DNA from 3 places in the Pseudoalteromonas sp. Of11M-6 genome. Region 1 is predicted to be linked to each of the others. Evidence: predicted binding sites of a transcription regulator. Region 1 holds the regulator's gene; each other region holds the start of a gene.
What was found. Region 1 encodes sigma-54, which starts transcription at its own class of promoters, with help from an activator protein. Its sites were predicted from a motif close to GTTGGCACGNNNNTNGNNT; they were not measured.

Region 1 (3,170 bases):
GCAACAGAAAGATAAATGCCGATCGCCTAGAGGTCCACCGTCGCGCGGAACTTGGCATTAACAAGCAACTGCTTGTGGCAACTGGCAGCCCTGCCACTTTTAGCGAACGTCAACCCGATGGCAACTTGCTAGAAGCCAAAGCAAATGAAATCCGTTACGACGTAGCGAAGGGAACCCTAGTGATTTCTGGTGATGCTGAAATCAATCAAACTGGGCAAAAAATCAATGCTCAAGTCATCACCTATGACATTGAAAAGCAATTGATCAGCGCTGAGCGCTCAGACCAAGAAGACTCTCGAGTAAGAACCATCCTTGTTCCTGTTGATGACAAAAAAGACGCTAAAGAGAAAAAAGCGCAGGAAGAAGGTAACAATTAATGAGCGAGCTCAAAGCAACTGGTCTAGCAAAGAGTTATAAGGGTCGTCAGGTCGTCAAAAATGTTGGTTTAAGTGTTCAGGCTGGCAGTATTGTAGGCTTATTAGGACCAAATGGTGCAGGTAAAACCACTACGTTCTACATGATTGTAGGGTTAGTACCAAGCGACAAAGGCTATATTCAGATTGATGACGAAGATATCACTTTGTTACCGATGCACAGCCGTGCACGACTTGGTATTGGCTATCTACCGCAAGAGTCTTCAATCTTTAGAAAACTCACGGTCTATCAAAATTTGATGGCGATTTTAGAAACTCGAAAAGACTTATCTAAAGTTGAAAGAGAAGCTGAACTAAACGAGTTACTGGATGAGTTTAATATTCAACACATTCGCGACTCACAGGGCATGGCATTGTCGGGAGGCGAAAGAAGACGAGTCGAAATTGCTCGCGCTTTAGCCGCAAACCCTAAGTTTATCCTGTTAGATGAACCTTTTGCTGGTGTTGATCCTATTTCGGTGTTAGATATAAAGACAATCATAGAGCACCTAAAAAACCGTGGTATCGGTGTGCTTATCACCGATCATAACGTTAGAGAAACACTGGACGTATGTGAAAAGGCCTACATCGTTTCACATGGTGAGTTAATCGCTGCAGGCACGCCAGAACATGTTTTGGCAGATCAAACCGTAAGAGATGTCTACCTAGGCGAACAATTCAAGCTATAGTTAAGACGTAGTATTAATAACTGTTAAAAAGGATTGTTAGAGATACATGAGGCAATCATTACAGCTGCGCATGGGGCAGCAACTTACAATGACTCCGCAACTGCAACAAGCCATTCGCTTGCTGCAGCTTAGTACATTGGATCTGCAACAAGAAATACAAGAAGCATTAGACAGCAATCCATTGTTGGAAGTGGAAGAAGGTGATAATACTGACGGCGAAAACGCTGACCAACACAGCCAAGAAAAGAGCCGTGCTGACGACAATCAAGATTCAGCCGATGAAACGCAGGTTAGTGACTATGAGATAGACTCAGATACCGCCATGAGCAAAGACACTGTGAGCGATGACCTTGCCATGGATGTCACTTGGGACGAGTATATGAGTGCAGCGCCTGCTGCAAGCTCAGGTCCACTTCCCGATGACGATAATGTTTATCAAGGGGAAACCTCTGAATCTCTCCACGATTATCTCATGTGGCAACTCGAACTGACACCATTTAGTCCAACAGATAGAGCTATTGCGATTGCGATTATTGAAGCGGTCGACCTGTCAGGCATTCTAACACTGTCTTGCGAAGACATTTTAGAAAGCATTAATGACGAGAATAGCGAAGAGCCTATTGAGCTAGATGAAGTCGAAGCCGTACTCAAACGCATTCAGCTTTTTGACCCTGTCGGTATCGCAGCGCGTAGTTTACAAGAATGCTTATGCATTCAGCTAAACCAATTCGCCCCAGATACCCCATGGATTGCCGAAACAAAAATGATCCTGACAGAGCATATCGACTTGCTTGCCAGCCGTGACTATCGAACTTTGGCTAAGAAAACGCGCCTTAAAGAAGCCGATCTCAAAGAGGTCATGACGTTAATACATAGCCTTAACCCAAAGCCTGCGGCAAGCATTATTCATGAAGAGCCTGAATATGTGATCCCTGACGTATCGGTGAAAAAAGTAAAAGGTCGTTGGGTCGTAGAGCTAAATCCTGATGCTATGCCTAAAATAAGAGTAAATGACCATTACGCTGCGATGTCTAGAACGGCGAAATCCAGTACGGATAGTCAGTTTATTCGCTCACATTTACAAGAAGCAAAGTGGTTTATTAAAAGCTTAGAAAGCCGAAATGATACTTTATTAAAAGTTACCAATTGCATTGTGCAACAACAACAGGCATTCTTTGAACATGGCCCCGAAGCAATGCGCCCTATGGTGCTAAATGATGTTGCTGAAATGGTTGAGATGCATGAGTCCACAATTTCCCGTGTGACAACACAAAAATACATGCATACACCTCGGGGAATATTTGAGCTGAAGTATTTCTTCTCTAGCCATGTAAGTACGGAAAATGGAGGTGAGTGCTCTTCTACAGCAATTAGAGCACTTATCAAAAAGCTGATAGCTGCAGAGAATACCGCGAAGCCATTGAGTGACAGCAAAATTGCAGATATCTTAGCTGAGCAAGGAATTAAGGTAGCGAGACGTACGATTGCAAAATATCGTGAATCCCTAGCCATTCCACCGTCAAATCAGCGTAAAAGCTTGATATAAGACGTAAAACCCAAGAAGGAAAAATGCTTATGCAACTAAATCTAACTGGTCGCCATGTAGAAATTACTGACTCATTAAGAGACTATGTCACCAACAAGTTTGCGAAGCTAGAAAGGCACTTTGATCATATCAATAATGTGCATGTGATCCTTGATGTCGAGAAACTAGTACAAAAAGCAGAAGCAACATTACACGTAAACGGCGGCGAGCTATTTGCATCAACAGAGCATCAAGATATGTATGCCGCAATTGATGGCCTTATCGACAAGCTAGATCGTCAAGTTATTAAACACAAAGAGAAGCTCACTCGACACTAAGATGAAATTAAGTGAATTAGTGAACAAGGACTGCAGTAAAGCTGCGGTCCTTTTTAATAGCAAAAAACGTATTTTAGAATACATCAGCGAACTGGCTCATAGCCAAATTCCAAATACCAGTCAGCATGCTATCTTGGACGCCTTAATGGCGCGAGAGAAATTGGGCAGCACAGGGATCGGTAAAGGCATTGCCATTCCCCATGGT
Region 2 (3,170 bases), on a different contig from region 1:
TACAGTAAAGCAATGACAAAAAAATGGCGCAGGGTATTTAATGCGGTGCTATCTATGGTGGCTTTACAAATACCAAGCTCTGTTAGCTTCTCTACATCTCTTGCTACCATTCCTTGCAACACGGCTCTTGCGGTTACTTTTTGCTTTGACTTTATCAGCGCGGAAATACGCTTAGCACGGCTTTCATGGCTAATATCTAAGCATAAAAACAACACCAGCCCACCGAGCCAATTAGGATAAAAAGCAAAGCTAATAATCGCATAAGTTAATACGGTGATGGTTAATATAGGGAGGAGGAATCCCAGTGTGCCTGATAACAGTTGATAACTAGAAGCCGCTTTGGGGCGATAAACTTTTTCGGCAATCGCTTTAAATATAAGGCTAAGAATAAGATTAGGGTGATAAAGTGTTGATAACCTTATCCCTAGGCTGGCAAAAATCGCCAGTAAGAAAATGATCAGGCCCTCATGGGCCTGAAGCAAGCTGTCGAGCACTAAAGCGTAACCTTATCCAGCTTATTAAGTAGTGCCATCACCATTTTAGAAGAGTTAACAGAAGCGACTTCTAGATACTCTTCGAATGATTGCGGTGATTCTTTGCCGGCGATATCAGATAGCGAGCGGATCACAACAAATGGCGTGTTTAAAGAATGACAAGCCTGCGCAATTGCCGCACCTTCCATTTCTACTGCTAACATCGTCGGGAAGTCTGCACGCGCCTTGTCGATGCGTACTGGGTCGCACATAAAGGAGTCACCCGTACAGATCAAACCAACCATAGTTTGAATGCCTTCAAGCGCATGTACGCTTTGCTCTGCAGCTTCAACCAATTTTGTGTGCGAAGTGAACGCAGCCGGCATTTGTGGAACTTGACCAATTTCATAGCCAAATGCAGTAACATCAACGTCGTGATGACGTACTTCATTTGAAATCACCACATCACCGACGTTTAGTGATGGTTCAAAGCCACCTGCAGAACCCGTGTTGATCACGCAATCTGGCGCAAAGTTGTCGATAAGCAAAGTTGTCGCAACTGTTGCTGCCACTTTACCAATGCCAGACTGTACAAGCGTTACGTCAAGACCAGCCAGTTTGCCGGTATAAAAAGTAAAGCCACCTTTGGTCAATGTTTGCGGGTTTTCCATGGTGTTACGCAAAATGGTAACTTCTTGCTCCATTGCGCCGATAATGCCTACTTTCATCAAAAGATTCCTAATTTGTGGTGGGGAAAGCCCCAGTGTCAAAATTGCTTTTATTATACGAAAGGGGTTTTGATAGGTAAAACAAAAAACGGGCTGACGCCCGTTTTGCTAGATTTCTGCCAACTGAGTTGACTGTGCTTTTGCCTGTGAAGGAGACAGTACCGCAGGTTTGTAGGTGCGGTTTCTGGTTTTCTTTGGCATCTCCACTTTTTGGCCAAGCTTGAATAGGATTGCCGCACGGACCTCAGCGCTTTGGTAGCCACTTTTGATTTTCATACGAATGTGTGGAATACCCGCAGATTCCAGAGCGCCACTTACAAACCAATCTTTTTGTGCTTTATGGCCGTTTTTATTGGCGTTATTGACCAAGTCAACAGCGGCAACAATTTTCAGTGTCTCTTTGTCTACCAAGACATAATCCAACTGCTTATTCTTAGCTTTAGTTACCGCAGCACGACGTGCTTTTGGAGAGATACCCGGCTTGCACTCAATCACATCAATGAGCTTAATGCGGCTAACGATTTTATATCTATCGCCAACGGCACGTTCTAATAAATGTAGAAACGATGCTTCAACGGTGGTAAAAACAGATTCTTTACGATTAAATGGATAAGGATTGCCACCCACATCGGTGTACTTAGAAGCGACAATGGAAGCAACGACCACTAGAGCCAAAATAGCAAGTAACGCAAATTCCATACAAAACTCCAAATCAAAAAAATGACATCTGTGGTTTTATAAGCAATAGCTGTGCCATAAAATTACTTTACGGCAAGTCATAAGAATTTTTGTGGTTGGCTATGGAGGTGGACTATTTGTCGTATAGGAACGTATCTGACAGTGTTAATCGCCGTGATGTATTTCAGACCTGCGTCGACTAATTAATAGTTTACTATCAATAGGAATAAACTCACTAGCGGCACGGATCAGTGAGGCGGCGGTAAGCTGCGGCACGCCGTAAACTTCGACTCGGGTATGGTATTTATCTCTGAGTTTATTCGCGAGTAAATCAAAATCACCATCGCCAGTTACTAGAATTATTACATCGGATCCTGACGCGCATTCCATGGCATCAATGGTAATGCCAACATCCCAATCACATTTTGCGGAGCCATCGGCACGTTGAATATAAGGCTTTAACTTCACCTCAAAGCCAATCGCTCGCAGGATATTTTGGAACTGCTTTTGTTTGTCGTTACCCCGTTCGCTGGAATAGGCAATGGCTTGATATACCTCGCGATTAGCCGTTGCTTTACGCCAAAACGCGTTATAGTCAAAGCCTGTTTGGTAGGCTTGTTTGGTGGTGTAATAAACATTTTGAGCGTCAACTAAAATGGTGACTTTTTCCATAATGGACTCTTAGCAATAAATTTGCTTTATGATAGCAAGATTAGCGTTTGTTTAGCCATTTACTCATCGCGGCATCATAGGCTTTTTTAATGGCACCGCCATCGCAAGGGCGAGGCGGAGTACGCCAGTTATTACTTAATCCCTCTGGTGTAGGAATACTCGGATCGAGTCTAACCTCAGTATAGCACAAGCCATTTTCACGGTAGACTTTATAATGTGGTGTGGACGCGAGTAGCTCTCTTGGCTTGCTCGCAGCACTGGTTTGATGCGCTTTAGGTACGGTGATCTGCTGCGGCTTTTTTTGGTTTTGGCTGAGTACAACGTCACTGGGAGTGCGCTCTAAAAGTTGCTGACGAAATTGAGAGATTGCTTTGCGATGGTCTAACTTTTTAGGTTGCGTGACGACTGCTGCTTTGGCTATGTGCTTGGTTGTACTTTCAACCGTAGGCTTTTTTGGTTCCGTTTGCGCAGTTTTTAGTACTTCAACCGTATCGTCCTTCAGCGTCGGTTTTAACTCCTTTACTGGCTTATCTTCAGTTATCGCTGGTGTCTCAATATGCTCCACCTTGGGCTTGGCAGGCTCAATAACCAAATAGGTTTTCATTGCCTTAATTTCTAA
Region 3 (3,170 bases), on a different contig from region 1:
TTCTTTTCCGATATTAATGGCATTGCCACCAAGACCAATCACAGGGTCTAAGCTCGAATCACTGGATTTATCCAGCTCAGAATTTGCAGCTTTGGTCGCCTGAGTCGTTTCTCTGAGTACGATGGTAATAATATCGCCGACTCTTAACGCTTTTTTGTCAGCATAAAGATCATTGGAAAACTGCGTATTAAATAATGACCCTGTTGCCACCATTTGGGCTTGATTATCCTCGGGATAGATAGGCGCATAATACGGATCGTCACGCACCACATTTTTATTTTGTGTTGTACTACATCCAGATAATGCAGCGACCGTTACGATGGCTAAATATAATGCACGCATAATACCCCCTACCCAATTACAGCTGTTGATTAATGTAGCTCAGCATCTGATCTACCGTTGAAATCACTTTTGAGTTCATCTCATACACGCGTTGTGTCTCAATTAGATTTACAAGCTCTTCGGTCACATTAACGTTTGACGTTTCAAGTGCGCCTTGCACAATCTTACCTAGCCCTTCAACGCTTGGATTACCTTGTACTGGTGCACCACTTACCGCAGTTTCTGTGTACAAGTTTTGTCCAATCGGTTCAAGACCTGATGGATTAATAAAGTCACTGATCGTCAACTGTCCGATAACAACGTTTTCAGCTTGTCCTGCAACGCGCACCGATACTTCACCATCTTGAGAAATAGTAATTGACTGCGCATCGTCGGGTACGTTCATCTCAGGTAACACAGGAAAACCCGCACCTGAGGTAACAATTCGACCTTCTTCATCCGTCGTGAACTGACCGTTTCTTGAATACGCAGTTGTGCCATCTGGCATCTGAATCTCAAAGAAGCCCGGGCCTTGGATCATCCAATCCAAAGAGTTTTCGGTACTTAACATATTACCTTGAGAAAAGTTCTTTTGGTTGGCGACTACTTTGGCACCTGCACCAAGCATCAAACCAGACGGTAATTCTGTATCTTGAGAGCTGCGGCCACCTGGCTGATTGATGTTTTGATATAATAAGTCTTCGAATATCGCCCGACTCTTTTTGTAGCCGACGGTACTGGCGTTCGCCAAGTTGTTCGAAATAACTGAAATATCAGTTTGCTGAGCATCTAAGCCTGTTTTACTTATCCACAATGCCGGATTCATGATCTCTACCTCACTCTTAAACTATGCGTAGGAGCGAAGTGTGTCGCTCATCTATTTCTTCAGCTGTTTTCATCAGCTTAATTTGCATTTCAAATTGTCTTTGATGGTTGATCATATCCACCATCTCATGAACGGGATTGACGTTGGACATCTCTAAGAAGCCACTCATCACTTTTGCGGTTGGTGATATTTCACAAAAGCCACAGATCCCATCTTCTAGCTTATCTTCTTTTGGTCTATAAAGGCCGTCATTGCCTTTTTGCAGCTTATTATTATCTGCTTCAATAATTTTCAGCCGATCAACCACTTCAAGAAAGTTAGCAGGAGCGCCTTGTGGACGCACTTGAATAGAGCCATCGTCACTAAACACCACTTTATCAACGGGGATAGGTAAGACAATAGGTCCACCTTCGCCAATAAGTTGACGCCCATGAGCTGTGACCAACGCACCGTCATTACGAATATTGAGCGTGCCGACTTTGGTGTAAGCTTCTTCACCCGAGGCATCAACAACACTGATCCATGATTTATCATCTACTGCAATATCTAGCTCACGGCCAGTTTCAACGATTGCGCCACCGGTCATATTGGTCCCTGGGCGTTCTTGCATAGCAAAAACCCGTGTAGGTAACCCTTCACCAAACGCCTGCATTGAGCGCGCTTGAGCAAAATCTGCTTTGAAGCCAGTCGTATTGGCATTAGCAAGGTTATTCGCCTTAAGTGCCACACCACGTAAGCTTTGCTTAGCGCCTGACATTGCGATATACACCATTTTATCCATGACGATGACCTATAAAATTCAAACTTAGTCTAGTTAATGCAAGCACAGTGCCAAAGTGACGAGATGTTTTTGACGGACATAAAAAAGGCTGCCTTTGTAGCAGCCTTTGGAGGGCATAATATATTATCGGATCTGTAATATATTTTGTTGTAATGTTGAGTTAACCTCAAGCGCTCGAGAGTTCGCTTGGAAGTTACGTTGGGCGCTGATAAGGTCAACTAACTCGTTTGTGAGGTTGACGTTCGATTGCTCTAACGCAGATGAACTAATACCACCGAGAGTACCTGTGTTTGGCTCGCCTGCAAGTGGTTCACCAGAAGATAGGCTCTTCTTCCACTCAGTATTACCAATCGCCTGAAGGCCTTGAGAATTCGGGAAGCGTACTAGCGCGACTTGCCCTAAGAACGTTGAGTCGCCGTTAGTATATGAAGCCACAACTTTACCATCAGTACCAATATCAATACCTGCTAAACGGCCAACGGTCGCACCGTCTTGCTCCAATGCTTTTACTTCAAATCGACCCGATGAATATTGCGTTGGTAGCTTTTGAGCAGTATTTGCTTCATCACGCCAGTTAACAACAATATCATTCGGAAAAGTTGCACCGTTATCAAGCAAGTTTGACATACCGATAGTTGGGTCAACTGCATCTTGAGGTCCAGCAAGACTTAAGGGGTTAAATGTCGAGCCAGTATTGTTGTTAAAAACAAGCGGCGTAGCTGAAGGATCGGCAGCCGTCTGTGATGGAATACCGCTAGCATCGAAACGGAACACACTAACTGGCGTATAAGGAACAGGTGGTGTTGCTGCTGGATCAATTTGCTGCGCATTATGGTTAAAAGGTTTATCGTCCATTGTTGCGTAAGTAGACCACTCATTATCCGCTGTTTTTCTGAAGAATAACTGCAATGTATGTGATTCACCCAACGAGTCATATACCGTAATTGCTGTTCTTGAATTATATGAGGCACGTTGCTCAGGATCAAAAGCAATCGTAGGTGGTTGCGCAGTCGCATCTAGGTTAAACGAGGTATAGATTTGCGATGTTGCACGAGGAGAACCTGATGCATCTGGAATTTGAACGGGTGATGTTGTGCTTAAACTCAAAGACGTGGTATCACCTGTAGATGGATCGACTGGAAAGCCTTGCAAGTAATCACCCTTAGCATTCACGATAAAGTTGTCTTTGTTGAGCTTAAATGCACCCGCTCGAGAATAGGTGAAATCTTGTGACTGGAGCGA

Region 2: the regulator sigma-54 is predicted to act here: its motif matches at 1,941-1,959, upstream of MHN32_RS20625 (DUF2726 domain-containing protein).
Region 3: the regulator sigma-54 is predicted to act here: its motif matches at 1,965-1,983, upstream of MHN32_RS03395 (flagellar basal body rod protein FlgF).

Annotation. Positions count from the first base shown of each region.
Region 1 covers NZ_JAKRFW010000001.1:218,682-221,851, forward strand. Annotated here, with positions in the region: gene lptA (lipopolysaccharide transport periplasmic protein LptA) at 1-377, shown strand, start outside; gene lptB (LPS export ABC transporter ATP-binding protein) at 377-1,102, shown strand; gene MHN32_RS01010 (RNA polymerase factor sigma-54) at 1,149-2,648, shown strand; gene hpf (ribosome hibernation promoting factor) at 2,678-2,965, shown strand; gene ptsN (PTS IIA-like nitrogen regulatory protein PtsN) at 2,967-3,170, shown strand, end outside.
Region 2 covers NZ_JAKRFW010000058.1:19,222-22,391, forward strand. Annotated here, with positions in the region: gene MHN32_RS20615 (cobalamin biosynthesis protein) at 1-494, opposite strand, end outside; gene mtnN (5'-methylthioadenosine/S-adenosylhomocysteine nucleosidase) at 494-1,201, opposite strand; gene MHN32_RS20625 (DUF2726 domain-containing protein) at 1,310-1,900, opposite strand; gene MHN32_RS20630 (NYN domain-containing protein) at 2,045-2,551, opposite strand; gene MHN32_RS20635 (hypothetical protein) at 2,592-3,170, opposite strand, start outside.
Region 3 covers NZ_JAKRFW010000004.1:44,199-47,368, reverse strand. Annotated here, with positions in the region: gene flgH (flagellar basal body L-ring protein FlgH) at 1-342, opposite strand, end outside; gene flgG (flagellar basal-body rod protein FlgG) at 359-1,147, opposite strand; gene MHN32_RS03395 (flagellar basal body rod protein FlgF) at 1,164-1,928, opposite strand; gene flgE (flagellar hook protein FlgE) at 2,052-3,170, opposite strand, start outside.